DNA from 3 places in the Arthrobacter sp. B3I4 genome. Region 2 is predicted to be linked to each of the others. Evidence: predicted binding sites of a transcription regulator. Region 2 holds the regulator's gene; each other region holds the start of a gene.
The links. Region 2 encodes LexA, which represses DNA repair genes until DNA is damaged. Its sites were predicted from a motif close to TCGAACANNTGTTCGA; they were not measured.
Positions count from the first base shown of each region.

Region 1 (9,531 bases), 380 kb from region 2:
CAATACCGGGGGCTGCTCACCGTCTTGGAGCGGAACGCCGCCGATCACCGCGCGGTGCTGGGCGGCAAGGCCCAGGAGACCCGCGGCCAGGGCACCGCCGACGCCACGGTGACGCTGGCCTTGACCGAAGACGGGACCACGACGCGCGGGACCGTCAACGCGGAGCTGGCACTGTCGGGCAAGGCGGCAGCGATGGGCAAAAGCGTGATCGGGAGCGTCACGGAGCAAATGATGGGAATCTTCGCCGGCAACCTGCAGGCCATGCTTGCCGAACCCGGGGCAGGGACCGGACCAGGCCAACAAGAACACACGGCGGCAGGGACCGGGACGACGGCGGCACCAGGACCGGCGAGCGCGGCGTCCGGAGGTGCCGGAGCGGGGACCGGGACGACGGCGGCACCGTCCCCCGCGCCAGCGGCGTCGGCGGAACCGCCGTCGCCGTCACCGGTTCCCGAACCACCGACCCCGTCACCGTCCCCGTCCCCGCTTCCGTCGCCGTCACCGCCGCCGTCACCGTCCCCGCTTCCCGGGCAACCGTCGCCGGCCGGGAGTCTCGACGCTTTCACCCTCGCCCGGGGCATCGCCGTCGACCAGCTTTCCAGCCCGGGGAAGGTAGCCGGCCTGGTTGCGGCCGTGGCCGTCCTGGCCTATTGGGCGGGGCGGCGGTCCGCGTTCCGGCTGCTCCGTCTTTGCGGAAGGCTGTAGGGATATCCGATGCGGGACGTTCTGGCGGCCATCCTGCCGGGCTGGCAGCAGGGCGAGACTGCCGGGCTTGCCACCGTGGTGAGCACCTTCAAGTCCGCCCCCCGGCTGCCGGGGGCGGCCATGCTGGTCACCGCCGGCGGCGAGGCCGTCGGTTCGGTGTCCGGAGGCTGCGTCGAGGGCGCCGTCTACGACCTGGCCACCCAGGTGATGGACGACGGCATCCCGGTGCTGGTGCGGTACGGCATCAGCGACGACGACGCGTTCGCCGTCGGATTGACCTGCGGCGGCATCATTGACATCTTCGTCGAACCGGTCTCGCAGGAACGCTTCGCCGAACTCGACCGCGTCCGGCAGGACCTCGCCGACGGCAAACGGGTGGGAGTCGCCACGGTCATTGAGCACCCGGACAACAGTTGGCTGGGACGGCACCTGGTGGTGCGGCCGGATGGTGTTGAAGGGAACCTTGGCTCGGAGCGTGCCAACCTCGCAGTCGGCGACGACACCCTTGGCTACCTTGCCGCTGGCCGGACCGGCGTCCTGAGCTACGGGCCGGATGGTGAACGGCTGGACAGCGGTATGCGGGTCTTCTTCAGCAGCTACGCCCCGCCGCCGCGGATGCTCGTCTTCGGCGCCATCGACTTCGCTTCGGCGCTGGCAAGGCTGGGCACTTTCCTGGGCTACCGGGTGACCGTGTGTGACGCCCGCGCCGTCTTCGCCACCCCGGCCCGGTTCCCCGAGGCCGCGGAGGTGGTCAACGAGTGGCCGCACCGCTATCTCGCCGGACAGCAGGACCGCGGGCTGGTGGATGAAAGGACCGTCATCTGCGTCCTCACGCACGATCCAAAATTCGACATACCGCTCCTGGAGGTGGCCCTGCGCGGGAATCCGGTGGCGTTTGTTGGCGCCATGGGCTCACGCCGGACCCATGAGGACCGCATCCGGCGCCTGCGCGAAGCCGGCCTCAGCGGGGACGCGCTCTCCAGCCTCCACAGCCCGGTGGGCCTGGACCTCGGCGCGCGGACGCCGGAAGAGACCGCGGTGTCCATCGCCGCTGAAATCATCGCCAAGCAGTGGAGCGGCAGCGGCGAGCCTCTGCGGTTCCTGGACGAGCGGATCCACCACGACGAGGCCCTTTGAGGCGAGGGCCGGGCGTAAGCTCGTGCCATGGCGAGATTCCTGGATGTGCACCCCGACAACCCGCAACCGCGTTCCATCACCCAGGCGGTGGAACTGCTCAAGTCCGGCGGACTGATCGCTTATCCCACCGACTCCTGCTACGCCCTCGGCGCCCAACTGGGGAACCGCGAGGCGCTGGACAGGATCCGCGCCATCCGGCATCTCGACGACAAGCACCACTTCACCCTGGTATGCAAGGATTTCGCCCAGCTCGGCCAGTTCGTGCAGATCGACAATGACGTGTTCCGCAGCATCAAGGCCGTGACCCCCGGAAGCTACACCTTCATCCTGCCGGCCACCAAGGAGGTCCCGAAGCGGCTCCTCCATCCGAAAAAGAAGACTGTGGGCGTCCGTATCCCCGACCACAAGGTGGTCCAGGCGCTCCTGGCCGAACTCGGCGAGCCGCTGCTGTCGAGCACGCTGCTGCTGCCGGACGAAGAGGAGCCGTTGACCCAGGGCTGGGAGATCAAGGAGCGGCTCGACCACGTGGTCGACGCCGTCATCGATTCCGGCGACTGCGGGGCGGAGCCGACGACGGTCATTGATTTCTCCAGCGGCGTCGCGGAGGTAGTGCGCCGCGGCATGGGCGACCCGTCCCGGTTCGAGTAGCGAAGGAATAGGAGCGCCCTCCCGTACGATCATCTGATGCCTCTGCTTATCGCACCCGACGTCAGCTATCACTCCTCATGGCTGGAAGGCTCGGCGGAATTTGAGGGCGCCCACAGGGACGGCGCGGGCGCGGAGGACTGGGACCTGCAAGAACTCAGCGACGCCGGGACGTTCCGACGCTTCGTCCAAGCCCTCCTCGACGATGCTTTGCCGGAAAGCCCGCGGAAGCCGGGCTACGTGCCGTGCACCTACCTGTGGATCGTGGAAGGTGACTCATTCCTCGGTTCACTGGCCATCAGGCATGAGCTGAACGACTTCCTGCTCAACGAAGGGGGCCACATCGGCTACAGCGTGAGGCCTTCCGCGCGGCGACGCGGTCATGCAGCGAAGGCCCTCGCCGCCGCCCTGCCGCTTGCCCGCGATCTGGGGATCCCGCGGGTTCTTCTCACCTGCGACGAGGAGAACGCGGCCTCCCGGGCGACCATCGAACGGAACGGCGGCGCCTATGAGGACACCCGCAACGGCAAGCGGCGCTACTGGATCGATCCCGCCTCAGCTGCTGCACCTTAGCCGGGTTACCTGCGGAGTAGCTTTTGAACGAATAGCTCCCTCTTTCAGCTGGTCAGCTCCAGTAGCCTAGGGATCAATGAACCCCTTTGGACTGCCGGACCACCAGCTCGCCGCGTTTGCCCGCCCCGTCTTGGAATACCTTCCTGCGGGGTTCGACGCCGAGGAAGCGGAGCAGGCAGAGATCGACGACGTCGGGTCCCTCGCCACTCTTGCGTCTCCGAACGTGGCGGCGGCCAGGATTGCCCGGCTTGGCGTCAAAGTAAGCGTTGAAGACATGACCGAGCGGCTGCTTGAAACCAGCGATGAGCGCACCGTGGTTTCAGGCCTCAGATACCGCAACCTCGATCCGGACTTCCCGTTCGTGGCGGTCAAGACTACTGCCCGGGTGAACGGCCTATCGGCCGTTAACGCGTTGGCCGCCCAGGTGAGCGGGGCCTACCGTGGCGTTGACCTGCGTGGCTTTACATTTTGGGAGCAGCCAGGCCTCGAAGAATTAGACGCAGAGAGCTGGGCAACATGCATGGCCGGGTCCCTGAGCGCGGCAACACGAACTGGCGAGCGGGACCTGCCCGGGTTTTTGACGATCTCCTGGCCGGAAGCGGCGGGTGAGGTGTTCCCCGACTACCAGCACGAACATCAGGCGTGGCGGTCAGACGCCCCGGGACTTGCCCCGTTCGTCTCGGAGTCCGACCTGGAGGGGCTTCAAGAGGCGGCGGACCAGGGCCTGTTGATGTCGCTTCGGGACGACCACGGCTTCGCGGGATTGGCGGCTGCCACGATCTCCCCGCTCTTTGGCCGACGTGCCCTCTGCATGCTGGACATCCTCCTGTCGAAGCGCCTCCGTGGCAGGGGTCTGGCTGCCGCGGTGCAGTCTTCATTCCTGGCAGGTCAACGCTCGGGTGCGGACACCGTGTGGGGCCAGATCCACGCGGAGAACCAGCCCTCAATGCGCACTGCCCGGAAGCTGGACCGTCGCGCGGTCCAGCAGGAGTACTTCGTCAGTCTGACCGGACGCTAAACCACCGCCCTCGCGGGTTCGGTGGTCGTGCACCGGCGACCATCGGACAAGGTCGGGTTAAAAGTCGGCCCCCGGGGCTACACTTTTATTCGAACATATATTCGAACTAAGGTGTGTTGTGGGCGTAATCATCGGACCCCGCGTGATAGACGCGGGCACCTCCCTTCTCTCGGTCCTGATCTCGCCGGTGCCCGTCGCGGCGGGGTATCCCTCGCCGGCTCAGGACTACTTTGAGGGCCGGATCGACCTTAATGAGCACCTGATCAAGGACATCACCAGCACCTACGTCGTCAGGGTGTCCGGGGATTCGATGGAGGGCGCGGGCATCAGCGACGGGGACGAGCTCATCGTCAACCGGGCGCTGGAGCCCCGCGACGGGTCCGTCGTCGTCGCCGTCCTCGACGGCGAATTGACCGTCAAGCGCCTGCGCATCAGTGGTTCCGGCGTGATTTTGCAGGCGGACAACCCGCGCTATCCGGACATTGCGGTGGCGGCTCTGTCTGACCTTGTCATCTGGGGTGTCGCCACCCGCTGCCTGCACCATGTCTGACTCCGGCTTTGGCAGCGGCAGCATAGCGCTCGTGGACGTGAACTGCTTTTACGCCAGCGCGGAGCGGGCCTTCGATCCCTCCTTGGAGGGCCGGCCGGTGGTGGTGCTGTCCAACAATGACGGTTGCGCGGTCACCCGCTCGGCCGAGGCGAAGGCCCTCGGCATCCCGCTGGGTGAACCGTGGTTCAAGCTTGCACCCCGGGCAAAGGAATGGGGGCTGGTTGCCAAGTCCAGCAACTACGAGCTCTATGGGGACATCAGCGCCCGCGTTATGGAGCTGCTGGGCCGGTATTCGGCCTGGCTGGAGGTTTACAGCATCGACGAAGCTTTCCTTGGTGTGCGCGGCAGCCCCGAGGAGCTGCTCCGGCTCGGGCACGCCATGAAGACTGCGGTCCGCCGCAATGTTGGAGTTCCGGTCTGCGTGGGCATCGCCGGCACCAAAACCCTGGCGAAGCTTGCGAACAAGTGGGCCAAGCACAACCCGGCGTTCGACGGTGTGTGCCACTGGGACTCAATTCCGCCGGAAATGCGGGACAGGCTCATGGCCGGTCTTTCCGTCATCGAACTGTGGGGAATTTCGACCCGGCTCACGAAGCGCCTGAACGCACTTGGAATCCAAACCGTCCTAGACCTCGCACGGGCGGACCCGGTTCGGATCCGCGAGCGCTTCTCGGTGGTGCTGATGCGCACCGTTCTGGAGCTGGGTGGTACAGCCTGCATTCCGCTCGAAGAGGAGCGCGCAATCCGGGACCAGCTGATTTTCAGCCGGTCCTTCGCGACCCCCATCAACTCTGCGGCCGGAATCCGCCAGGTCCTGGGGATCTACGCCCAGCAAGCCAGCGCCCGGCTCGCTCGACACGGTTTGCAGGCCAAAGTCCTGACCGCCTTCGCAGCAACGTCCTACTACAACCCGCGGGACAGCTCGCATCCGTCCGCCTGCGTCCGGTTGCCGATGCCCACCGCGGACCCGCTCTTGCTGGCCCGGGCGGCCTATGCCTTGCTCCCCCGGATCGAGGACGGCGTGAAGTACGCGCGGGCGGGCATCATGGTCACCGATCTGCGCCCGACCGCCAACCAGGCACCGTTGGCCGTCTTCGAGAACCCGCATGAGGAACGCGGCATCGGCCCGCTGCTGGAAGAGGTCGGCCGTAAATACGGCAGGGGTTCCATCGGCCTCGGCCATGCAGGCATCCGCGGCGGTCCCGACTGGACGATGAAGCGCGACATGCTGTCCCCGCGCTACACAACGCACTGGGACGAGCTGCCCGTGGTGAAGGCCGCCTGACAGGCCCAACCGACAGCCACCCGCAGCCGCCGGCCGCGGTGTCCACGGTCAGACCGCCGCGCGGACCCGTTGCAGGAAGGAATCCAGGATCCGGCTGGCGTCCTCGTGCAGCCGGCGCTCCGCCGCCCGGTGCTGGACGGCGCCCCGCCCAGCGGTTCCTTGCCCGCCGGTTCCTTCGCCGCCGTCACCTTGCCCGGCGTCGCGCCCTCCGGCGCCCTGCCCTCCGGCGCCTTGCCCGCCGGCACCCTGCCCGCCGCCCTGCCTGCCGGTGACTTGCCCGCCGTTGTACGTCCCGGTGCCCTGCCCGGCGTCGCGCCCGCCGGCGCCGCTGAGCCGTTCGCCGAGGTAAAGCAAGGCCGCCAGCACCTCGGACAGTTCCGGGTTGGCGTCTGCGCGCTGTCGCAGCAATCTCAGATGGGCCGCCTGAAGCGCCGGTCCCGGCGTGCAGGCGAGGTCGCGGTCAAAGCGACGGCGGCAACGCTCGTAGGCAGTCAGTCCTTCGGCCGGAAGCCCGGCCCTCTCGTAGGCGGTCACGAGCGCCGTCCATGCCCGTTCATTCAGCGGCTCCGCCTGGACGGACAACTGCGCCCAGCGGACCGCCTCGTGGTGCCGGTCGAGGACAGACGCTGTCTCCGCCGCCGCGATCATCGCTCCCACCCGTTCCGCCGCGTGCCGGGTCCTGGCGTCATCGGCCCAGTCGGCAGCCAGTTCGAATCCGAGCAAAGGTTCAGCAGACAGTTCCAGCGCTTCCACCAGGAGCGGGTACGCCTCGTCCGGTTTCCTGAGGGTTGCCGCGCGGAGCAGCGCTGCGAAGCGCGACAGATCCAGGTCAACCAACCCGGGATCGAGCAGGTATCCGCTGTTGGCGGTCCTCAGCGGTCCTGTCTTGGTCTGCCCGGGTTGGATGGCGCGGCGGATCCCACTGACGTAGCTTTCCAGCGTAGCCACTGCCCCCTCGCCGGCACTGTGTCCCCAGAGCATCTCAATCAGATGGACCTTGGAAACCGGCTTTCCAAGGCTAAGCAGGAGAATCTCCAGAATGTGCCGTGGCTTGCATCCACCCAGATCCTTTGCGGTCAGCGTCGTGCCGTCGCGGCGGATCACCAGCGGTCCAAACAGTTGGACGGCAATCGATGGTGCTGGTTCCAGCGCGTCGTCCACGATGTTCTCCGTTTCCCCAGGCAAAACGATGCAATTCACGTTCCCAGGGCCGGCAGAGAAGAACATCGCACGCTGCGCCTTTGTGTCCAGACGGCCCCTCGAAGCCCACGGTTGCACGAATGAAGGGTAGGCAACAAGCCGGGGAACTACCCGACTTTTGACGGCACAAAAGACGCGTAGGAGGCCCAGTAGCGGTGCGGGTGGACCCGAGAGGACCGACAGGTAAGTCGGGAACAGGCCAAGTAGGCCCGGTCACCTCAGGATTTTGTGTCTGCTGAATTCCTGCGCCGGGCGGCTCTGACGATAAACCACAGCACCACCGCGGCCACCGCCGCGTAAACGGCGTAATTGAGGTACCGGGAGTACTGGTCGATGAGTTCGTACTGCGTTCCAAGGAGCGAGCCCAGGCCGATCAGTAGTCCGTTCCACAAGCCGCTTCCCAAAAGGGTGAAAATGCTGAAGCTGAGGATGTTCATCTTCTGGGCTCCTGCGGGCAGGCTGATGAGGCTCCGCACCCCGGGAATCAGTCTGCCGAAGAAAATTGCCGGCCGGCCATGGCGGTCGAACCAGTCCGCGGCTTTCTCGAAGTCTTCCCGCTCCACCAAGGGCAGCTTGGACAGCCAGCGGATGGACCGTTCGAGGCCCAGCCGGGCGCCAAGCCAATACAGCAGAAGCGCGCCCGCGTAGGCTCCCAGCGTGCTGGTCAGGAAGACAAGCGGCAGGCTCATGGATCCCTGTCGCGTCAGGAAGCCGGCAAGCGGCAGGATGACCTCGCTGGGAATCGGCGGGAACACCGTCTCCGCTAGGGTGAAGAGTCCTACGCCCCACTCGCCCAGAGCATCAATGGCCTTGGCCGCAAAGCCGACAATCCCACCCAGATCCTGCGACGCGGCGGCGATGGGCACCAGGATGGGCACGGTCATGGGCAAGGACTCCTTGGGTGCAATCGGACACAGGCTACTTCCCACCCTGCCACACCACGGGGCAACGGCTCTCCAAGGGGCCGCCGCCGGCCATCTACAGCAGCGCTGTGCGTTGCTAGCATGGGGACGAGGTGTCCATGCCAAATATCATCGCTCGCGGGACAAGGCGGGACCTGACCGCCGCCGCTGCCGCTTATCTCGGTGTGGGCAGTTGGCTGGCGTTTCTGACATCCCCCAGCGCAGCGTTTGGAGTCGTGGCTGTGGGCGCCGGAGCAGCCGTGCTGGGCACCAACTGCGCCTCCATTCTGCGCCGGGAACCTCCGGCGTTCACTCCGGCTGACCGTGTCACCCTGGGACGAGCCGTCCTGGTGGCGTGTTGTGCGGTACTCACGGTCACGAGCCTCCTCAGCCCGCATCCCCCGGACGGGCTGCTCCTGATCCTGGGCGCTGCGGCTTTCGGGCTGGACGCCGTCGACGGTGCTGTGGCGAGGCGAACTCGCTCCACCTCTGCCGATGGTGCACGCTTCGACACCGAAACCGATGCCGCGCTTACGCTTGTGCTGTCCTTTGCCGCCGCTGCAGCCCTTGGAGCCTGGACGCTGCTGATCGGGCTGATGTACTACGCGTTTTCGGCTGCCGGGAGGTTCCGCCCGGCCCTGCGAAGGACGCTTCCGGTCTCCCACGGCCGCAAGGCCATCGGCGCTCTGCAGCCTCTCGCATTACTTTTCGCGCTGTCCCCGGGCGTCCCAGTTTTTCCGAAGACGACGGCGGTCTTGTTGGCCCTCGCGCTGCTGTCGTACTCGTTCGGCCGGGACCTCATCACCCTTGAACGAAGCCACCCAGTCGAGGAGGCGGGCATCAGCGAGGCGGACGCCCTCGATAGGTGACCAGGTGACACTAACGGAACGACACGCGACGGGATGAAGCTCAACTACGCGGCGACGAAGAGGTACCAATCGGGGAAGGGGTCTTCAGGTAGGGTCAGATTGGGATCGGGGCCGGGGTCCGGAGGCGGGTCGAATTCGAGGTCCGGTTCGAAGTCGGGTTCCGGAGCCGGACGCAGGTCCCATTCCAGGCCGGGGTCGGGGTCCGGGGGCATCGCGGGCCTATAGCCGGGGGCAGGGTCCGGGGGTGTTCGCAACCCGCGGCCCGGTTCATGGCCGCCGGGGTCCCGCGGCGGTTCGGAACCGACGAGCGGGTCTGCTATCGGAAACTCTGCAGTCAGGGACTCAGCGGCCAGGGAATCTGCAGGCAGGAGGCCATCGGGCATTCGGGGTGGTTCCCAGTCCTGATGTTCGCTTGGGTAGGTGCGGCCTGTTGGGGACGTCCAGCCGGGCGGGTGGTCTCTACTGGCTCCAGTGGGTGTCCAGGCGGTGGTGTGTTTGAGGCCGTGGTGTTTACGGCAGGCCTGGCCCAGGTTAGTGATCCCGGTCGTGCCGCCGTCGGCCCAGGCCAGCAGGTGGTCCGTTTCGTTATCCAGCGACGCGTTGTTACAGCCCGGGAACGAGCACTTCGCGTCCCGCAGCCGCAGCCA
Region 1 covers NZ_JAUSYK010000001.1:2,700,226-2,709,756, forward strand. The annotation lists gene QFZ61_RS12830 (SRPBCC family protein) at 1-705, shown strand, start outside; gene QFZ61_RS12835 (XdhC family protein) at 715-1,842, shown strand; gene QFZ61_RS12840 (L-threonylcarbamoyladenylate synthase) at 1,870-2,490, shown strand; gene QFZ61_RS12845 (GNAT family N-acetyltransferase) at 2,527-3,060, shown strand; gene QFZ61_RS12850 (hypothetical protein) at 3,137-4,078, shown strand; gene QFZ61_RS12855 (LexA family transcriptional regulator) at 4,197-4,628, shown strand; gene QFZ61_RS12860 (Y-family DNA polymerase) at 4,621-5,913, shown strand; gene QFZ61_RS12865 (BTAD domain-containing putative transcriptional regulator) at 5,962-7,098, opposite strand; gene QFZ61_RS12870 (DedA family protein) at 7,332-7,997, opposite strand; gene QFZ61_RS12875 (CDP-alcohol phosphatidyltransferase family protein) at 8,135-8,884, shown strand; partial or broken gene QFZ61_RS12880 (DUF222 domain-containing protein) at 8,929-9,531, opposite strand, start outside.
Region 1: a site for LexA is predicted at 4,168-4,183, ahead of QFZ61_RS12855 (LexA family transcriptional regulator). Genes of this name have one in related genera too.

Region 2 (9,531 bases):
ACAGCTCCGCACCGTCCGCCGACGCCATTTTTTAGCGTGAAGGTGGCAGTGCACCGACCAGCCGGGCGCGCCCCCACCGCCCCGCTATCCAGGAGGCCCGGTTGACCGACAGTCGTCAGCCCAGCGCGAATACCGCGCCAAGAAGCACCGAACAGCACTATTCTGAGATTGCACACTCTTCAAAGGAGACCATGACCAGTCAGCCCAACACCGGATCCGATTCAGCCGCCCAGGACATGAGTCCTGCGGAAATCCAGGCTGTCATTGACCGGATTCTCTCCAAAGACGCTCCCGCCCCGAAGGTAGGACGCAGCGCCCGCGCGGGGGAGCCCGGCGAATCCAAAGCTGTTCTCGGTAAGGCCCAAGCGATTTCCGGGCTGGACGAGGAACACGGCGGCTACGACGGCGATCAGCAGGACCTCGAGGAACGCCGCGCCCTGCGCCGCACCGCCGGCCTCTCGACCGAGCTCGAAGATGTCACCGAAGTCGAATACCGGCAGTTGCGCCTTGAGCGGGTCGTGCTCGCGGGGCTGTGGACGGAAGGCACCCTCGCCGACGCCGAGAATTCCCTGCGCGAGCTCGCCGCCCTCGCCGAGACGGCCGGCTCCGAGGTTCTAGACGGCCTCGTCCAGCGCCGCGCGAAGCCCGACCCGGGCACCTTCCTGGGCTCGGGCAAGGCCCAGGAGCTCAAGGACATCGTGATGTCCACCGGTGCGGACACCGTGGTGGTCGACGCCGAACTGGCCCCCTCCCAGCGCCGCAGCCTTGAGGACATCGTCAAGGTCAAGGTCATTGACCGCACCGCCTTGATCCTGGACATCTTCGCCCAGCACGCCAAGAGCCGCGAAGGCAAGGCGCAGGTGGAACTGGCCCAGCTGGAGTACCTGCTGCCGCGACTGCGCGGCTGGGGCGAATCAATGTCCCGCCAGGCCGGCGGCCAGGTCGGCGGCGCCGGCGCGGGCATGGGTTCTCGCGGCCCCGGTGAGACCAAGATCGAGCTGGACCGCCGCCGGATCCGCACCCGGATGGCCAAGCTGCGGCGCGAAATCGCCGCTATGAAGCCGGCCCGGGAAACCAAGCGGTCCAACCGGCGCCGTAATGCGGTTCCCTCCGTGGCAATCGCGGGCTACACCAACGCGGGCAAGTCCTCGCTGCTGAACCGGCTGACCGACGCCGGCGTCCTGGTGGAGAACGCCCTGTTCGCCACGCTGGATCCCACCGTCCGGAAAGCCGAAACCCCGGACGGCCTGGGCTACACCCTCGCCGACACCGTGGGCTTTGTCCGCTCGCTGCCTACCCAGCTCGTGGAAGCTTTCCGCTCCACTCTGGAGGAAGTCGCGGACGCGGACCTGATCCTGCACGTGGTGGACGTCTCGCATCCTGACCCGGAAGGGCAGATAGCGGCAGTCCGTGCGGTCTTCAGCGAGGTCGACGCCCGCAAGGTCCCGGAAATCATCGTCCTGAACAAAGCCGACGCCGCAGACCCGTTCGTGATCGAACGGCTCAAGCAGCGCGAACCGCGCCACGTCGTCGTCTCGGCCCGCACCGGCGAAGGCATCCCGGAACTGCTCAAAGCCATCAGCGAGGGCATCCCGCGGCCCAGCGTCAAGCTGGAACTGATGATCCCGTACGACCGCGGTGATCTGCTGAGCAAGCTGCACGAGACGGACGCCGAGATCATCAGCCTCGACCATGAGGAGACCGGCACCCGTGCCGTCGTGATGGTACGCGAAGGACTCGCCGCAGAGCTGGACTCGTTCATCAGCAATGACTGAACCAGCGGCGGCGGAAGCAGAACCGGATTCGGCCGGAGACCCGGAAGCGTCCGGCGCGTCCGGCGAGGAGTTTGTGGTTGAACTCCTCGACCGGGCGGTCGCCGGCATGGGCGGCCAGAGCCGCGACGGCCAGCATGAGATGGCCCGGCAGGTGGCCCGCGCCATCGAGACCGGCGACCACCTGCTGGTCCAGGCCGGAACCGGAACGGGCAAGTCCCTGGCCTACCTGATCCCACTGATCGCCCATTCGCTGGTCAGCGACAAACCGACCCTGGTTTCCACCGCTACCCTTGCACTGCAGACCCAGATCGTCGGCCGCGACCTGCCCCGGCTGCTCAAGACCATCACCCCGGCGCTGGAACGGCCGGTGAAGATCGCCCTGGTCAAGGGCCGCTCCAATTACGTCTGCCGGCACAAGCTCGAAGGCGGGTTCCCCTCGGAGGAACCGTCCGAAGGTCAGCTGTTCTCCCTCGGCGAGGACACCTCGGTGCCGCACTTCGCTGCCGCCATGGGCGGGCCGTCCTCGCAGCTCGGCAAAGAGGTGGTCCGGCTCCGCGAGTGGGCCGAGGACACCCAGACCGGGGACCGCGACGAGCTCCTGCCCGGCGTGACCGACCGCGCCTGGCGGCAGGTCTCCGTCACCTCCATGGAGTGCCTCGGCGCGCAGAAATGCCCGCTGGCCGCCGAGTGCTTCAGTGAACTCGCGCGGCAGAACGCTGCCGACGCCGACGTCGTGGTCACCAACCACGCCATGCTGGCCGTCAGCGCGTTCGAAGGCCTGGCGGTGCTGCCCGAGTATGACGTCGTCGTGGTGGACGAAGCGCACGAACTGCAGGACCGGGTCACCGGCGCCGTGTCCGGCCAACTGTCCGTGGCCATGGTGCACGCAGCCGCCTCCGGTGCCCGCAAGCACACCGGCATCACGGTGGACGCGCTCAACAACGCCGCTGCCAACCTTGAACTCGCGATCGAAGGCGTTCCCAGCGGCCTGATGCCCAACGGGCTCAACAACGAGCAGCTCGACTGCGTCGACCAGCTGCGTGACGCCTGCCGCGCTGCGCTCTCGGACTCCAAGGGCGACAGCAGCGCCACGGCCGACGGCGGCCGGCAGCTCGCGCGCTCCCGCCTGATGGTGATCCTCGAACTGTGCGAACGGCTGCTGGCAGCGAAGGAGAACCGCGAAGTGGTGTGGTTCTCGCGGAACAGCAGCTTTGATCCCCAGCAGGGGTACTCGCAGCCGGATGACTCCGCGCCCGCCCTGATCAACATTGCCCCGCTGAGCGTCGCCGGACGGCTGCGCGAGGGGCTTTTTGCCGACCACACCGTGGTACTCACCTCGGCGACCCTGGCCATCGGTTCCGCTTTTGAGCCGGCCGCCGGCGGCCTGGGACTGGTCGGCCCCGGCGCGCCCAGCTGGACCGGCGTCGACGTCGGCTCACCCTTTGAGTATCCGAAGCAAGGCATCCTATACGTCGCCCGGCACCTGCCCAAGCCGGGCCGGGGCACGTCCCCCGAGGCCCTGGATGAACTCGAAAAGCTGATCCGGGCCTCCGGCGGGGGCGCCCTGTGCCTCTTCTCCTCGCGGCGTGCCGCCGAAGAAGCCGCCGATGCCATGCGGCCCCGGCTGGGGCTCAACATCCTGTGCCAGGGCGAGTCCACCATGACGGCGCTCGTGAAGCAGTTCGCCGATGAACCGGATACCTGCCTGTTCGGCACCATGTCGCTCTGGCAGGGTGTCGATGTGCCCGGGAACTCCTGTCGGCTGGTGGTGATCGACCGGATTCCGTTCCCGCGGCCCGATGACCCGCTGATGACCGCACGGTCCCGCGCCGTGGCGCAGTCGGGCGGGAACGGCTTTATGAGTGTTTCGGCCACGCACGCCGCCATCCGCCTGGCCCAGGGCGCCGGCCGGCTGATCCGCTCGACCTCGGACAAGGGCGTCGTAGCGGTGCTTGACTCCCGGTTGTCGACTGAACGGTACGGTGCTTTCCTGCGGGCCGCGCTCCCGCCGTTCTGGCCGACCACGGATCCCGCGGTGGCCTTCGCCGCGCTCGAACGCCTCGCCAAGGAAGCGCCCGCCCGGCAGCCAGCCAGATAGGCGCCGCCGCGGGCTCGCCAAGGAGGCGCCTGCCGGGCAGCCAGCCAAATAGCCGCGGCCGCCGCAGCCGAAACGCGGAAGGCCGCCGTCCGGGCGGACGGCGGCCTTCCGGCTAGCGGGACACCCGACAGGGCTAGAGCGAACGCAGCACCGAGACGACCTTGCCCATGATGACTGCATGGTCGCCGAGTATGGGCTCGTACTGGGTGTTTTGCGGCAGCAGCCAGGTGTGGCCGTCGCGCTGGCGGAAAGTCTTGACCGTGGCCTCATCATCGAGCAGCGCGGCAACGATGTCGCCGTTGACGGCGTCGTTCTGGCGCCGTACGACCACCCAGTCGCCGTCGCAGATGGCGGCGTCGATCATGGAGTCACCGGCCACCTTGAGCATGAACAATTCGCCGTGGCCCACCAGTGAGCGCGGCAGGGGCATCACGTCCTCCACCACCTGGTCCGCCAGGATCGGTCCACCCGCTGCGATTCGGCCGACGAACGGCACCATCGCGGTGTCGGTGGCGCTGGCCAGCTCGGAGACGGCGCGGCCACCCACCGCGCGAAGGCCGCTCGACTTCTCCGCCCCGGAAATCTTGGTAGCTCCCTCGTCGAGGGTCAGTGGCATGAGTACTTCCATGGCCCGCGGACGCTTGGGGTCCCGCCGCAGGTAGCCCAGCTTCTCCAGCTGCGAGAGCTGGTGGGTGACGCTGGAGAGGCTGGCGAGTCCGACGATGTCGCCGATTTCACGCATGGAGGGCGGGTAGCCGTTGTCCGTCACGGAGCGCTGGATGGTTTCCAGGATCTTCTTCTGCCGGACGGTAAGGCCCTTAGGCGCCCGGCTGGTCTGAGGGCTGCGCTGGGGAGCCCTCCCGCCGGCGGCTTGTGCTGCCATGTTCGCCACGCCTCTCCATTTCCCCGGCCGCCGTGCGTGCCGGGACCAGTCAGTCCTAAAAATGTCAGACCCCGCTGGTCAACTGCTATTGATCGTTCCAGGCGGTTGTCCTGTGCTTCAAAAATAGGCCAGCCGTTCGGGTTTTTCAAACATTTGTTCTAGTGAGTCTCGACAATGTTCGTTCATAGGTGCTAAAAATAGAACAGCAGGGTTCGAATATGTGTTCGAAGAATCGGTTCGGAGCTCGGGTAACCGTTCGGTTGTGCATTCGAAGCGTGCGAACGATCAGCTTTTCAAGTTTTGCGTTAGATGGTTCGGCCGGTTGGCGGCAGGTACGAGGAGTACGCCGGGCGGCACAGATCAGTCCAGGAGGGCTCAGTTCATGTCAGCAGTAAGCGCTAATTCCGATTCCATGGTTTCAAGTTCCCGCCGGCCCGCCGCACCCGCGGCTGCAATGAAACAGGCGCCGTTGCGCTTGACCCGCCGGGGAAGGTTCGTCTTCTTTGGCGTGCCGCTGATCCTGCTCGCGGCCCTCATCCTCTCGCTTGCCGGTTTCCTCAACGCGCCGGCCAAGGCCGCTGATTCGTCCGGGGGCTTGACCCTCACGCCGACGGTCACAGTGACGGTCCAGCCCGGCGAATCGCTGTGGACCATCGCCGGCACCGTCGCCCCGGACCGCGATCCGCGGGACGTGGTCGCCGATATCGTGCAGTTGAACAACCTCGGGGCTGCCCGTGTGCTCCCCGGCCAGCAGCTCTACATTCCCGCCAAGTAAGCGGAAGCGGAGCGCCCGGTTTCAGGCCAGGGCCCGGTCTCACTTAAACTAGACGGGTGACCGACCAGCTAGAGCGACTCAACCGACTGCCCCTCCGGACGAATTTGCGGGGGCTGCGCCCCTATGGCGCACCCCAGTTGGACGTCCCCATTCTGCTCAACGTCAACGAGAACACCCACGGCGTCCCGGCCGACGTCCGGGCTGCCATTGCCGAAGCCGTCACCGAGGCGGCCGCCGGGCTGAACCGGTACCCGGACCGCGAGTTCACCGAACTGCGCGAAGCGCTGGCTGAATACCTTGGCCACGGTCTGACGGCCGGCAACATCTGGGCAGCCAACGGCTCCAACGAAGTCCTTCAGCAGATCCTTCAGGCCTTCGGCGGCCCGGGACGCACCGCCCTCGGGTTCCCTCCCACGTATTCGATGTACCCCCTGCTGGCTGCCGGCACGGACACCGAGTACATCGTTGGAGCGCGCGTTGAGGACTACGGCCTCAGTGCCGAATCCGCCGCCCGCCAGGTCCGCGAGCTGCAGCCCAACGTCGTCTTCCTCTGCTCCCCGAACAACCCCACCGGCACGGGCCTGGGACTGGACGTCGTCGAGGCCGTGTACGAGGCAGGGGAGGCAAGTCAGACCGTCGTGATCGTCGACGAGGCCTACCATGAGTTCGCCCACGAGGGCACGCCCAGCGCCCTGACGCTGCTGCCCGGCCGGGAGCGGCTGATCGTCTCGCGGACCATGAGCAAAGCCTTCGCCCTGGCCGGTGCGCGGATTGGTTACATGGCAGCTGCACCCGAGGTCACGGACGCCCTCCGGCTGGTCAGGCTGCCGTACCACCTCTCCGCCATCACCCAGGCCACCGCCCTGGCCGCACTGCGCCACCGGACGGCCCTGATGGCCGATGTCGAGGACATCAAGCGCCAACGGGACCGGATCGTCTCCGAGCTGACCCGCATGGGACTGCAGCCCGCCGCCTCCGATTCCAACTACGTCTTTTTCGGCGGCCTGGAGAACCAGCACGACGTCTGGCAGGGGCTGCTGGACGCCGGCGTGCTCATCCGGGATGTCGGTATTGCCGGTCACCTGCGCGTCACTGCCGGCACTGAGACCGAAACCACACGGTTTCTGGAGGCCCTCGAACGGATCCTGGCCGGCCGGGAAGTTCAGCCCGCCTAGACTTAACCCAGGACACGCACACCGCCGGCGTTCGCGGGCGCCCGCCTTCTCCCAAAGGACATCCCACATGAGCAACACCGGAACAGCCGGCGCCCGGACCGCCCGCCTCGAACGGACCACCAGCGAGTCCTCGGTGCTCGTCGAAATCGACCTCGACGGCACCGGCGTCTCCGACATCAGCACCTCCGTGCCGTTCTATGACCACATGTTGACCGCACTGAGCAAGCACTCCCTGATCGACATGACGGTCAAGGCCACCGGCGACACGCACATCGACGTCCACCACACGGTGGAGGATGTCGCGATCACCTTCGGCGAGGTTCTCCGCACTGCCCTGGGCAGCAAGGCCGGTATCCGCCGCTTCGGCGAGGCCACCGTCCCGCTCGACGAGGCCCTGGCGCAGGCCGTCGTCGACGTTTCGGGCCGGCCGTACCTGGTGCACGCCGGCGAACCAGCGGGCCAGGAATACCACCTCATCGGCGGCCACTTCACCGGTTCCCTGACTCGGCACGTCTTCGAGGCCATCACTTTGCACGCCGGTATCTGCCTGCACATGAACGTCACTGCCGGCCGGGACCCGCACCACATCGTCGAGGCCCAGTTCAAGGCCTTCGCCCGGGCCCTCCGGGCCGCAGTAGAGCCCGATCCCCGGGTTGAAGGCATTCCCTCCACCAAGGGTGCGTTGTGACCGGCCCGGAACTCCGCGACGGGGCCATCATCGACCCGGACGCGGCCCGGAAGCCGCCCTCCCCGGAAGGAAAGCCCACCGTCACCGTGCTCGACTACGGTTCGGGGAACATCCGCTCGGCCGTGCGCGCCCTCGAGCGGGCCGGCGCGGAGGTCATCCTGAGCTCCAAACCCGAGGACGTGCTGAACGCCGATGGCCTGGTCGTTCCCGGGGTCGGGGCCTTTGAGACCGTGATGAAGGAACTCAAGGCCGTTGACGCCATCCGCATGATCGGCCGCCGTGTCGCCGGCGGACGGCCGGTGCTGGGGATCTGCGTCGGACTTCAGGTCCTGTTCGAAGCAGGTGTCGAACACGGTACCGTCGCGGAGGGCATGGGGGAGTGGCCCGGCAAGGTGGAACTCCTGCCGGCAGAGGTTGTGCCGCACATGGGCTGGAACACGGTCACCGCGCCGGAGGGTTCCACGCTCTTCGCCGGGGTTGAAAATGAGCGCTTCTATTTTGTGCACTCCTACGGCGTGCAGCGCTGGGACTTCGACGTGGTCCAGCCGCGAATGGCGGCCCCGCTTGTCACCTGGTCCGAACACGGCGCCCCGTTCATCGCCGCGGTGGAGAACGGCCCGCTCTGCGCAACCCAGTTCCACCCGGAGAAATCCGGCGACGCCGGTGCGCGCCTGCTGAAGAACTGGGTCGACAGCCTGCGCGGCCGCACCCAGGCCGCCGCACCAGCCGGCGCTCCGGAAAAGACCGCCTGAATGTGGTCACTAGTCCTGATGGGCCTCGCCGGCCTGCTGGTCGGCGGCGGCGTCTCCTTCCGGCAGCAGAAGAGCCCGTTGTGGGTCCAGATCGTGTTCTACTTCCTGGCCGGCATGTCGCTGCTGGCCGCGTACCTGCTGACGCTGCCCGGCAACTGAGTCCCGCAGCCCTACCCGCTCCCGCCGCTCCAACCATGAGGACCTAACGATGATCACCGAAACCCCGCTTCCGGTACTTGAGCTGCTGCCCGCCGTCGACGTCGTCAACGGCCAGGCCGTCCGCCTGGTCCAGGGCGAAGCCGGCAGTGAGACCAGCTACGGGACGCCCCTGGAAGCCGCGCTCAACTGGCAGGAGCAGGGCGCAGAATGGGTCCATCTCGTCGACCTCGACGCCGCCTTCGGCCGCGGGTCCAACGCCGGGCTGCTCCGTGAGGTTGTCGGCCAGCTGGACATCAAAGTCGAGCTCTCCGGCGGTCTGCGCGATGACGAGTCGCTGGAAAAGGCGCTGGAGCTTGGCGTCGCCCGCGTGAACCTGGGCACCGCGGCCCTGGAGAACCCGGAGTGGACGCACCGTGTGATCGAACGTTTCGGCGACAAGATCGCCGTGGGCCTCGACGTCCGCGGCACCACCCTTGCCGGCCGCGGCTGGACCAAGGAAGGCGGCGACCTCTGGGAGGTCCTGGACCGCCTCGAAGCGTCCGGCTGCGCCCGCTACGTGGTTACCGACGTCACCAAGGACGGCACCCTGCAGGGCCCCAACGTGGAACTGCTGCGCCAGATGGTGGAGAAGACCGGGAAACCCGTCGTGGCCTCCGGCGGCATCTCCAGCCTCGAGGACCTCAAGGTCCTCCGCTCCCTGGTTCCGCTCGGCGTCGAGGGTGCCATTGTCGGCAAGGCGCTCTACAACGGCAACTTCACCCTGCCCGAAGCCCTCGACGTAGCCGGCCGCCGTTAGGCCCGGCCGCCCCGTGGAACACAGCACCCCTACCGGCAACGGGCCCTCCGGCGGCCGTGAACTGCCGGGCCACATCGCCGCCGCCCTCGCTGGCGCCGGCGGAGCGGCTGACTCCGCCGGGCAGCCGTGGGCCGGGCGCAGCCTCAGCGGCGATGACGCCACAATCCACAACTTCGAGGACGACGACGGCGCTGCCGACGCCGGCTACCTCGCCGCGCTGGCCGCCTTGGCCGCCGGCGAGGGCGACGAAGCGGCAGTGGTGGCGTCGCTGGCCACCGCCCGCGTCTTCGTTCCGATCGTTGCCCGGCTGGCTGAAGAAGGCGACGCCGTCGCCGGTGCCCACGGTGAATTGCATGGCGACAAGCAGGCAGACATGGCTCTGGTGACCCTCCAGGCCCCCGACGGCCGGACCGCGCTGCCGGTCTTCACC
Region 2 covers NZ_JAUSYK010000001.1:3,079,159-3,088,689, reverse strand. The annotation lists gene hflX (GTPase HflX) at 192-1,775, shown strand; gene QFZ61_RS14575 (ATP-dependent DNA helicase) at 1,768-3,873, shown strand; gene lexA (transcriptional repressor LexA) at 4,007-4,756, opposite strand; gene QFZ61_RS14565 (LysM peptidoglycan-binding domain-containing protein) at 5,169-5,531, shown strand; gene QFZ61_RS14560 (histidinol-phosphate transaminase) at 5,588-6,706, shown strand; gene hisB (imidazoleglycerol-phosphate dehydratase HisB) at 6,774-7,394, shown strand; gene hisH (imidazole glycerol phosphate synthase subunit HisH) at 7,391-8,146, shown strand; gene QFZ61_RS14545 (hypothetical protein) at 8,147-8,305, shown strand; gene priA (bifunctional 1-(5-phosphoribosyl)-5-((5-phosphoribosylamino)methylideneamino)imidazole-4-carboxamide isomerase/phosphoribosylanthranilate isomerase PriA) at 8,355-9,101, shown strand; gene QFZ61_RS14535 (SseB family protein) at 9,115-9,531, shown strand, end outside.

Region 3 (9,531 bases), 430 kb from region 2:
TACGGGCCGAAGTACCGGGTGCCCTTGCGCCGTTCCCCGCGCAGGACCTGCACCCGGGGGTACTTCTCCCCCATTGTGACGGCGAGATAGGGGTAGGACTTGTCGTCGCGGAACATGACGTTGAACCGCGGCTTGAATTCCTTGATCCAGGTGTACTCGAGCTGGAGGGATTCCAGTTCGCTGCCGACGACGGTCCATTCCACGCTGCTGGCGGTGTGCACCATCGCGTGGGTCTTGGGCAGCAGGCCGGAGGGGTTGGCAAAGTAGGAGTTCAGCCGGGAGCGGAGGTTTTTGGCCTTGCCCACATAGATGACCCGCCCGTGCGGGTCGCGGAAGCGGTACACGCCCGGGTTGGTCGGGATCTCCCCGGTCCGGGGACGGTAACTAGCTGGATTTGCCACTGGTCTATTCTACTGAGCCGACGGCGGGGAACCGAGCCGCGGCCGGCGCCCCGGCCGGGGTGCCCTGGTCAGTCGACGCTCTTGCTCTGGTTGTACGTGGTGGCCCGCTGCTGGCCGCTGAGTTCGGCGATGGCGTCCATGATCCGGTCGGTGACCTGGCGCCGCGCGGGCAGCGAGTGGTCCGGGCCGGTGCGGTCGAAGTAGAGCGGCTCGCCGACCTTCATGGTGAAGTGCTGCGGCCTGACCTTGTTGCTGTCCGCCGGCTGCAGGTTTTCGGTACCGATCAGGCCCACCGGGATGACCGGGGCGCCCGTGGTGAGGGCGAGCCAGCCGACGCCGGTGCGGCCGCGGTACAGGATGCCGTCCCGGGACCGGGTGCCTTCCGGGTAGATTCCGACGCCCTTGCCGGCCTCGAGAATGTCCAGCAGCGTCTTCAGGGCCTGGACGCTCGCCGCCTGTTCGCCGCGCTCCACCGGGATGGAGCCCACGGCCTCGAAGAACGATTTCATCATCCGGCCTTTGGCGCCGCCTGTGGTGAAGTACTCCGCCTTGGCGAAGAAGGCCACCGGGCGGGGCATCAAGGCCTGGACGATCACGCTGTCCAGGAAGGAGAGGTGGTTCGGCGCCACGATGAAGGGGCCCTCGGCGGGCACGTTCTCGAGGCCGATCACGGTGGGACGGCAGGTCGAGGAAATGAGCCCGCGCGTCGTCCAGCGGATCGCGTCAAACATTGCCAATAGTGTGCACCTCATTCAGCTGCGGGGCGTCGGTGGTCAGGGGCCGGGCCTGCCCCAGCCTACTGCGGCGCATCCCGGCGGCCCGGCAGCGGCTCCGGCAATCTGGCGTATTCACCGGTGTAGTTTCTCACGAGCCGGCCGCAGCGGGAAAACCGCATTCCCGCTGCGGCATATATCGGTGGTCCTTAGCTGAGGATTTCGGCGAGGAACGCCGCGGTGTGGCTGTCCTTTGACTTGGCCACCTGCTCGGGCGTGCCGGAGGCGACGATCCGGCCGCCGCCGGAGCCGCCGTCGGGCCCGAGGTCCACGATCCAGTCAGCGCTCTTGATGACGTCGAGGTTGTGCTCGATCGTGATGACGGTGTTGCCCTTTTCCACCAGGCCCTGCAGGACCATCAGCAGTTTGCGGATGTCCTCGAAGTGCAGCCCGGTGGTGGGCTCGTCGAGCACGTAGATGCTGCGGCCGTTGGAACGCTTCTGCAGCTCGGCGGCCAGCTTCACGCGCTGCGCCTCGCCGCCGGACAGGGTGGTGGCCGGCTGGCCGAGCCGCACGTAGCCGAGCCCGACGTCGACCAGGGTGCGCAGGTGCCGGGCGATGGGTGAGAACGCCGCGAAGAACTCCGCGCCTTCCTCGATCGGCATGTTCAGCACGTCCGCGATGGTCTTGCCCTTGTAGTGGACCTCGAGTGTTTCGCGGTTGTACCGGGCGCCGTGGCACACCTCGCACGGCACGTACACGTCCGGCAGGAAGTTCATCTCGATCTTCAGCGTGCCGTCGCCGGAGCAGGCTTCGCAGCGGCCGCCCTTGACGTTGAAGGAGAACCGGCCGGGCTGGTAGCCCCGGACTTTCGCTTCGGTGGTCTCGGCAAAGAGTTTCCGGATGTGGTCGAAGACACCGGTGTAGGTGGCCGGGTTGGAGCGCGGGGTGCGGCCGATCGGGCTCTGGTCGACGTGCACCACCTTGTCCAGGTGCTCGAGGCCCTGGATGCTCTTGTGCCGGCCGGCGACCTGCTTGGCGCCGTTGAGCTTGTTGGCGAGCACCTTGTAGAGGATCTCGTTGACCAGGGTGGATTTGCCCGAGCCGCTGACGCCGGTCACGGCGGTGAACAGCCCCAGCGGGAAGGCGGCGTCGACGTTGAGGAGGTTGTTTTCCTTGGCGCCGACGACCTTCAGTTCACGCTTCTTGTCGTACTTGCGGCGCTTTTTGGGCACCGCGATGGACTTTCGGCCGGACAGGTAGTCACCGGTCAGCGATTCGGTGTTCTTCAGCAGGTCCTGGTAGGAGCCGGAGTGCACGACCTTGCCGCCGTGCTCGCCGGCGCCGGGTCCGATGTCCACGACCCAGTCGGCTTCCTGGATGGTGTCCTCGTCGTGCTCCACCACGATCAGGGTGTTGCCGAGGTCGCGGAGCCGGGTGAGGGTCTCGATCAGGCGGCGGTTGTCGCGCTGGTGCAGGCCGATCGAGGGCTCGTCGAGGACGTAAAGGACGCCGACGAGCCCGGAACCAATCTGGGTGGCGAGGCGGATGCGCTGCGCCTCGCCGCCGGACAGCGTGCCGGAGGGCCGTTCGAGGTTGAGGTACTCCAGGCCGACGTCGAGCAGGAAGGTCAGGCGGGCCTGGATTTCCTTGAGCACCTGGTGCGCGATCTGGGCCTCGCGGCCGGTGAGGACCAGGGTGTCCAGGAAGCGGGCGCATTCGCGCATCGGCAGTCCGGCGACCTCGGCGATGGATTTGCCGTTGATCAGGACCGACAGCGACGCCGGGTTCAGGCGGGCACCGTTGCAGGCCGGGCACGGGACCTGCCGCATGTACTCCTCATAGCGGTCCCTGGCGGAGTCCGAATCGGTCTCGGTGTGCTTGCGGTGCACATACTGGACCACGCCCTCGAAGCCGGTGCTGTATTTGCGCTCCCGGCCGAAGCGGTTGCGGTACTGCACCACGACCTTGTGGTCCTTGCCGTGCAGCACGGTCTGCCGCGCATCCTTGGAAAGCTTCTCCCACGGGGTGGTCATGGAGAAGCCGATGTCCTTCGCCAGTCCGCTGAGCAGCCGGTTCCAGTACTCGGTGGTGGCGGTGCCGAGCGACCACGGTGCGATGGCGCCCTCGGACAGGGACAGCTCCGGGTTGGGGATGAGGAGTTCCTCATCGACCTCGAGCTTGGTGCCGATGCCGGAGCAGGCGGAGCAGGCGCCGAAGGGGTTGTTGAAGGAGAAGGAACGCGGCTCGATCTCGTCGATCGCGAGCGGGTGCTCATTGGGGCAGGCGAGGTGTTCGGAGAACGCCCGGATCCGCTCCGGGTCATCCGCGTCCAGGTCGACGAATTCGGCCAGCACGCGGCCCTCGGCCAGGCCGAGGGCGGTTTCCACCGAGTCGGTCAGGCGCTGGCTGATGCCTTCCTTGACCACGAGGCGGTCCACCACCACCTCAATGGTGTGCTTGAACTGCTTGCCGAGCTTCGGCGGGTCGCTGAGCTGGATCAGTTTTTCGTCCACCCTGGCCCGGGAGTAGCCCTTGGCGGTCAGCTCCTTGAAGAGATCGACGAACTCGCCCTTGCGGCCGCGCACCACCGGCGCCAGGACCTGGAAGCGGGTGCCGTCGGGCAGTTCGAGGAGCTGGTCGACGATTTGCTGCGGGGTCTGCTTGGTGACCGGTTCACCGCAGACCGGGCAGTGCGGGCGTCCCACCCTGGCCCACAGCAGGCGCATGTAGTCATAAATCTCGGTGATCGTGCCCACCGTGGAGCGCGGATTCTTGCTGGTGGATTTCTGGTCGATGGACACCGCCGGTGACAGGCCTTCGATGAAGTCGACGTCGGGTTTGTCCACCTGGCCCAGGAACTGGCGGGCGTACGCCGAGAGCGACTCGACGTAGCGCCGCTGGCCTTCAGCGAAGATGGTGTCGAAGGCCAGCGATGACTTCCCGGAACCGGACAGGCCGGTAAAGACGATCATGGCGTCGCGGGGCAGGTCCAGGTCGACGTTGCGCAGGTTGTGTTCCCGCGCGCCCTTAACGACCAGGCGGGAGAGGTCGGGGCGGACCAGCTCCGCACCCGGTGAGGCGGGGCCGGAGGGCCGGCGGGTGGCCGTTTTTTCGGCCGGTACCGGCATGGCAAGGGGCTGGATATCGACGGCGGGTTCTTCAGCTACGGCTTTAGGCACGCCTCCAATGCTAATCGAAAACTTCTTCGAATCTCCATTCGGGCGGCGAATGTGCTAATGGCGAACGCGTTTATTCAGGTGCCAATGGTTAGCGGCCAATGGTCAGTGCCGGTCGTAGGCGGCGGCCAGCAGTTGGACCGCCTCGGCGAAGCTGGCGCCCTGGGCTTGGGCGGCGCTGGCGAACTGCGCCGCGGCGGCCGCGAGGGAACCCCACGCCTCGTCCCGGGCGCACACAACAGTGCCATTCCTGCCCTGCGTGGCCACGACTCCGGCAGCTTCCAGCTCCTTGTAGGCGCGCGCCACGGTGTGCGGCGCGACGCCAAGCCCGGCTGCGAGGCTGCGGACCGCCGGGAGCCTCGTCCCCGGCGCGAGGGTGCCGTCGTCGGCCCGCTCGATGATATGGAGCCGGAGCTGCTCGAACAGCGGCACCGAGCTTTCGGCGTTGGGTTTCCAGTTGCCGGGGAACGGCCGGGTCCGGTTCGCGTCCGATGTCACAGTTCCGGCTCCAGAATGCCCTCGGGTTGTTCGCGGCCGGCGAACTGGGCGCGGTAAAGCTCCGTGTATACCCCCCGGGAGGCCATCAGCTCCTGGTGGTTCCCCTGTTCGGCAATCCGTCCGTGGTCCATAACGAGAATTAGATCAGCGTCCCGGACCGTGGACAAACGGTGCGCGATCACGAAGCTTGTCCTGCCCTGCCGCAGCGCGGTCATCGCCTCCCGGATCTGCACTTCCGTGCGGCTGTCCACGGAGCTGGTCGCTTCGTCGAGGATCAGGATGCTCCGGCCGGCCAGGTGCGTGCGGGCAATCGAAATGAGCTGGCGCTGGCCGCGGCTGAGCGAGTCACCGTCGTTGCCCAGCACCGTCGCGTAGCCGGCCGGCAGGGCACGGACGAACTGGTCAACGTGGCTTGCCTGCGCCGCGGCGGTGATCTCGGCGTCGCTGGCGCCGGGCCGGCCGTATTCGATGTTTTCCCGGATGGTGCCGGTGAAGAGCCAGGCTTCCTGCATCACGGTCCCGAAGACGGACCGGAGCCGGTCCCGCGGCAGCCCGGCGATGTCCGCGCCGTCGACCGTGATCCGGCCGCCGTCCAGTTCGTAGAAGCGCATCAACAAATTGACCACCGTGGTCTTGCCGGCCCCCGTATGGCCTACGATCGCCACGGTCTGGCCGGGTTCGACGACGAAGGAGAGGTCCTGCACCACGGGGTCGCCGGCGCGGTAGCCGAAGCTCACCCGTTCAAAGGTGACGCGGCCGGGAGCCGAGCCGGCACTCCCCCCGGCTCTCCCGCTGGGGCGCACGGTGCCGGCCGGGATTCCCGCGGCGCCGGCCGGGATTCCCGCGGCGTCGTCGGGGATTCCCGCGGCGTCGTCGGGGATTCCCGCGGCGCCGTCGTAGATTCCCGCGTCGTCGGGGATCTCCGGGGCGTCCAGCAATCCAAAGACTCGATCGGCGGAAGCCAGGCAGGACTGCATCAGGGTGAGCATCCCGCCGATCTGGCCCATCGGCTGGCTGAAGAGCCGGCTGAACTGGATGAAGGCCTGCACACCGCCGACAGTCATGGCACCGGCGATGACCTGCAGCGCACCGATCACCGCGACCGCGATGTAGTTAAGGTTGGAAACGAAGATCATCAGGGGCTGCACGACGCCGGACAGGTACTGGGCGCTGGACGCTGCCCGGAAGAGCCGGTGGTTGCTGTCCGCAAAGGTTGCCGCGGCGGCGTCCTGCCGCCCGAAGGCCTTGATCACCTCGTGCCCGGTGAAGAACTCTTCGAGGTGTGAGTGCAGGGTGCCGGTACTGGCCCACTGTTCGGTGAAATGGGCCTGTGATTTCCGCGCCACGAGCACGGTGATCCAGGTGGAGAGCGGAACCGAGGCCAGCGCCACCAGGGCCAGCAGCGGGGACAGCCAGACCATCATGGCGAGGGCGCCGGAGAGCATCAGCACCGACATGATCAGCTGGTTCAGCAGTTGGTTGAGGGCCTGGGAGACGTTGTCGACGTCGCTGGTGGCCCGGCTCAGCACGTCCCCGCGGTGCTGGTCGTCGAAATGGCTGAACGGCAGCACATGCAGTTTCCGTTCCACCGCGGCGCGCAGCCCGTAGCTGAGCCGCTGCACGGCCGTCGCGGTCAGCGCACCCTGGATCCAGCTGAACAGCGAGGCGCCCAGGTACATCAGCGCCACCGCGAGCAGCAGGAGGCCGAGCTTCTGTTCGTCAAAGGTCCCGCCCACCACGCTTTTCACCACGACGTCGGTGGCGTCCCCGAGGTATTTGGGTGCCGCGACGTTCAGGGCAGCAAAGCCGCAGGTCGCGGCAAGCGCGGCGGCCATCCGGAGCCGCACCGGCCGGAGAAGCCCCAGCAGCCGTGCGGCGATCAGCCACGTTCCGGAAGCGCCCCGGCCCGGCGCTGCTGGGCCTGCGGTCACAGGGTTTCCTCCACAACGAGCTGCGAGGCGGCGATGGCCTGGTAGGTCGGCGAGGACTCCAGCAGCGCCTCGTGGGTGCCCTGCGCGACCAGCTGCCCGTCCTCCAGCACCAGGATCAAGTCCGCATCCACGATGCTGGAGACCCGCTCGGCGACGACCAGCAACGTGGCCCCGAGGAGCAGCCGTTCCAGCGCGCCGCGCAGGCGCCGGTCGGTGCCGTAGTCCAGGGCGGAGAAGCTGTCATCAAAGACGTAGACGGGACCCGGCCGCAGCAGCGCCCGGGCGATGCACAGGCGCTGCCGCTGGCCGCCGGAGAAGTTGGTGCCCCCCTGGCTGACCGGAGCGTCGAGTCCCCCGGCCAGGTCCCGGACGAAGTCGGCGGCCTGGGCTGCCTCCAGCACGCGCCACAGCTCTGCCTCGCCCGCGTCCGGGCCGCCGACCCGCAGGTTCTCCGCCACCGTCCCGGAGAAAAGGTAGGAGTGCTGTGGAACGAGGGCAATCAGGCTGCGCAGCGACGCCAGCGGCAGCGAACGGACGTCGCGGCCGCCGATGCTGATGGTGCCTGCCGTCGGATCCAGCAGCCGCGGCAGCAGGTTCAGCAGCGTGGTTTTGCCGCTGCCAGTGGCGCCGACGATCGCCGTCGTGGTTCCCGGCGCGGCGGTGAAGCTGACTCCGGCCAGGACCGGAGCCTCTGCCCCCGGGTAGGCGAACGCCACGCCGCGGAACTCCACAGTGCCGGCAGGCGCGGGGCTCTGCGCACGCGGGGCGCCGTCCGGTTCCCGACTCCCGGTCGCGGGCGGGCTCCGAGTGGCGGACGGGCTCCCGGTGGCGGCCGGACTGCCGATTGAGGGCACGGTGGCCAGGACAGCCTGGATGCGTTCGGCGCAGGCGGCAGCACGCGGCGCCGTCGTGAGGACGTACATGGCCATCATGATGGCGATCAGAATCTGCAGGATGTAGGCGATGAACGCGGTGAGGGCACCCAGGCGCATGTCCCCGGCCTGGATCCGGTGGCCGCCGAACCAGACCACTGCGACGGAGGACAGGTTGACCACCACCATGATCATCGGGTTCATGCCGGCGACCAGCAGCGCGGAGTCCAGGTTGTTCCGGGTGAGCTCCTTGTTGGCAGCGTCAAAGCGGCGGATCTCGTGGTCCTGCCGGACGAAGCCGCGGATGACGTGGGCGCCGATGATCTGTTCCCGGAGCACGCGGCCGGTCCGGTCGATCAGGTCCTGGCCCTGCCGGTAGAGCGGGATGAGCCGGCGCACGATGAGGACCATGATGACGGCGAGCACGGGGATCACCGCGAGCACGATCCCCGCCAGCGGCAGGTCCTGGTGTACCGCCAGGGCGATCCCGCCCAAAAAGCTCGCAGGCGCCGCAACCAGCATGGTGAAGACCAGGACGGTGAGGTTCTGGATCTGGGTGACGTCGTTGGTGGCCCGGGTGACGAGGCTGTGCGCCCCGAAGACGCTCATGTCCTGTGAGGAGAACGTCTGCACCGTGGCGAACAGCTCCTGGCGCAACTCCCGGCCGACGCGCATCGCGACGACGGCGCCGAGGTAGCCGGCGGCGACGGCGGCGGCCACCTGAAGCGCCGCGACGCCGGCCATCCAACCACCCAGCCGCAGGATCTCCGCGGTGTTCCCCGCGACGATGCCGTCGTCAATGACGGCGGCGTTCAGGGTGGGAAGCAGGAGGTTCGCCGTGGTCTGGACGAGCTGCAGGCACGCGATGGCCAGGACGGTCGTTCGGTGGGGAGAAAGCAGCCGACCCAGCAGTCTTGGCAGCACCGAACCTCCATCATCGCCGCAGGGCTCGGATACGGACCAGGCGGCCGCCCCCAGGCCGCTTTGTCATTGTAAGGCACGTCACACGCTGCATCTTGTCATACGGCCTGTCACGTCCGTCAAAGCGCTGGCCGGACTAGCCGCGCTTCCGGGCGACCGCGAAGATCCGCCGGAAGGGAAACACGGTTCCGTGGGCTCCCGGCGGGTAGGCCTCGGTGAGCAGCCGTGCGTAGTCCGCCTCGAACCTTTCGGCTTCCTCGGCTGAGAGCGCCGCCAGCACCGGCCGGAGCCCGGTGCCCCGCACCCACTCAAGGACCGGGTCGCGTCCCGGCAGCAGCTGAAGATACGTGGTCTCCCAGGCGTCGGCCTCGCAGCCGGCGTCGAGCATCAGGGCGAGGTAGTCTGCGGGTTCGGCGACGGCGCCGTCGTGGCGCAGCACGCCGGCCAGGCGTCCGGCCCACTCGTCCGAGTCAGCCAGGCCGCGCATCAGCGAGTGGGAAGGGGCACTGAAGTTTCCCGGGACCTGCAGCGCGAACCAGGCGTCGGGGCGCAGTGCCTCGAGCCAGCGCGGCAGCAGCTCCCGGTGCCCCGGCACCCATTGCAGGGCGGCGTTCGTGACCACCACATCGGTGTCCGGAGCCGGCATCCAGGCGGCGATATCCGCGGCGCCGAAGGAGAGGTTCCCGGCTGCTAGCCGGCCGGCCTTTTCAAGCATCTCTGCGGAGGAGTCGAGCCCCTGCACCGCGGCGTCCGGCCAGCGGGCCGCGAGCGTTGCGGTCAGGTTGCCCGGCCCGCAGCCGAGGTCGACGACGCGCCCCGGGGCCTCCGCGTGGACCCGGCCGGTCAGGTCGAAGAACGGCCGGTCCCGATAGTTCCCGAACTGTACGTACTTGGCTGGGTCCCACTGCATGCGCTTCCTCCGCTTCCAGTCGAAGCCTAACCCCGGCCGGGGGCCACTAAGCTGGAAGGCAATGAAACTTGTTGATCAACTCCCCGCCCCGGCCGCCCGAGTCCCC
Region 3 covers NZ_JAUSYK010000001.1:2,653,116-2,662,646, forward strand. The annotation lists gene uvrC (excinuclease ABC subunit UvrC) at 1-401, opposite strand, end outside; gene QFZ61_RS12640 (1-acyl-sn-glycerol-3-phosphate acyltransferase) at 470-1,138, opposite strand; gene uvrA (excinuclease ABC subunit UvrA) at 1,324-4,296, opposite strand; gene QFZ61_RS12650 (GntR family transcriptional regulator) at 4,399-4,791, opposite strand; gene QFZ61_RS12655 (ABC transporter ATP-binding protein) at 4,788-6,626, opposite strand; gene QFZ61_RS12660 (ABC transporter ATP-binding protein) at 6,719-8,518, opposite strand; gene QFZ61_RS12665 (trans-aconitate 2-methyltransferase) at 8,652-9,425, opposite strand; gene QFZ61_RS12670 (RNA helicase) at 9,487-9,531, shown strand, end outside.
Region 3: a site for LexA is predicted at 4,311-4,326, ahead of uvrA (excinuclease ABC subunit UvrA). Genes of this name have one in related genera too.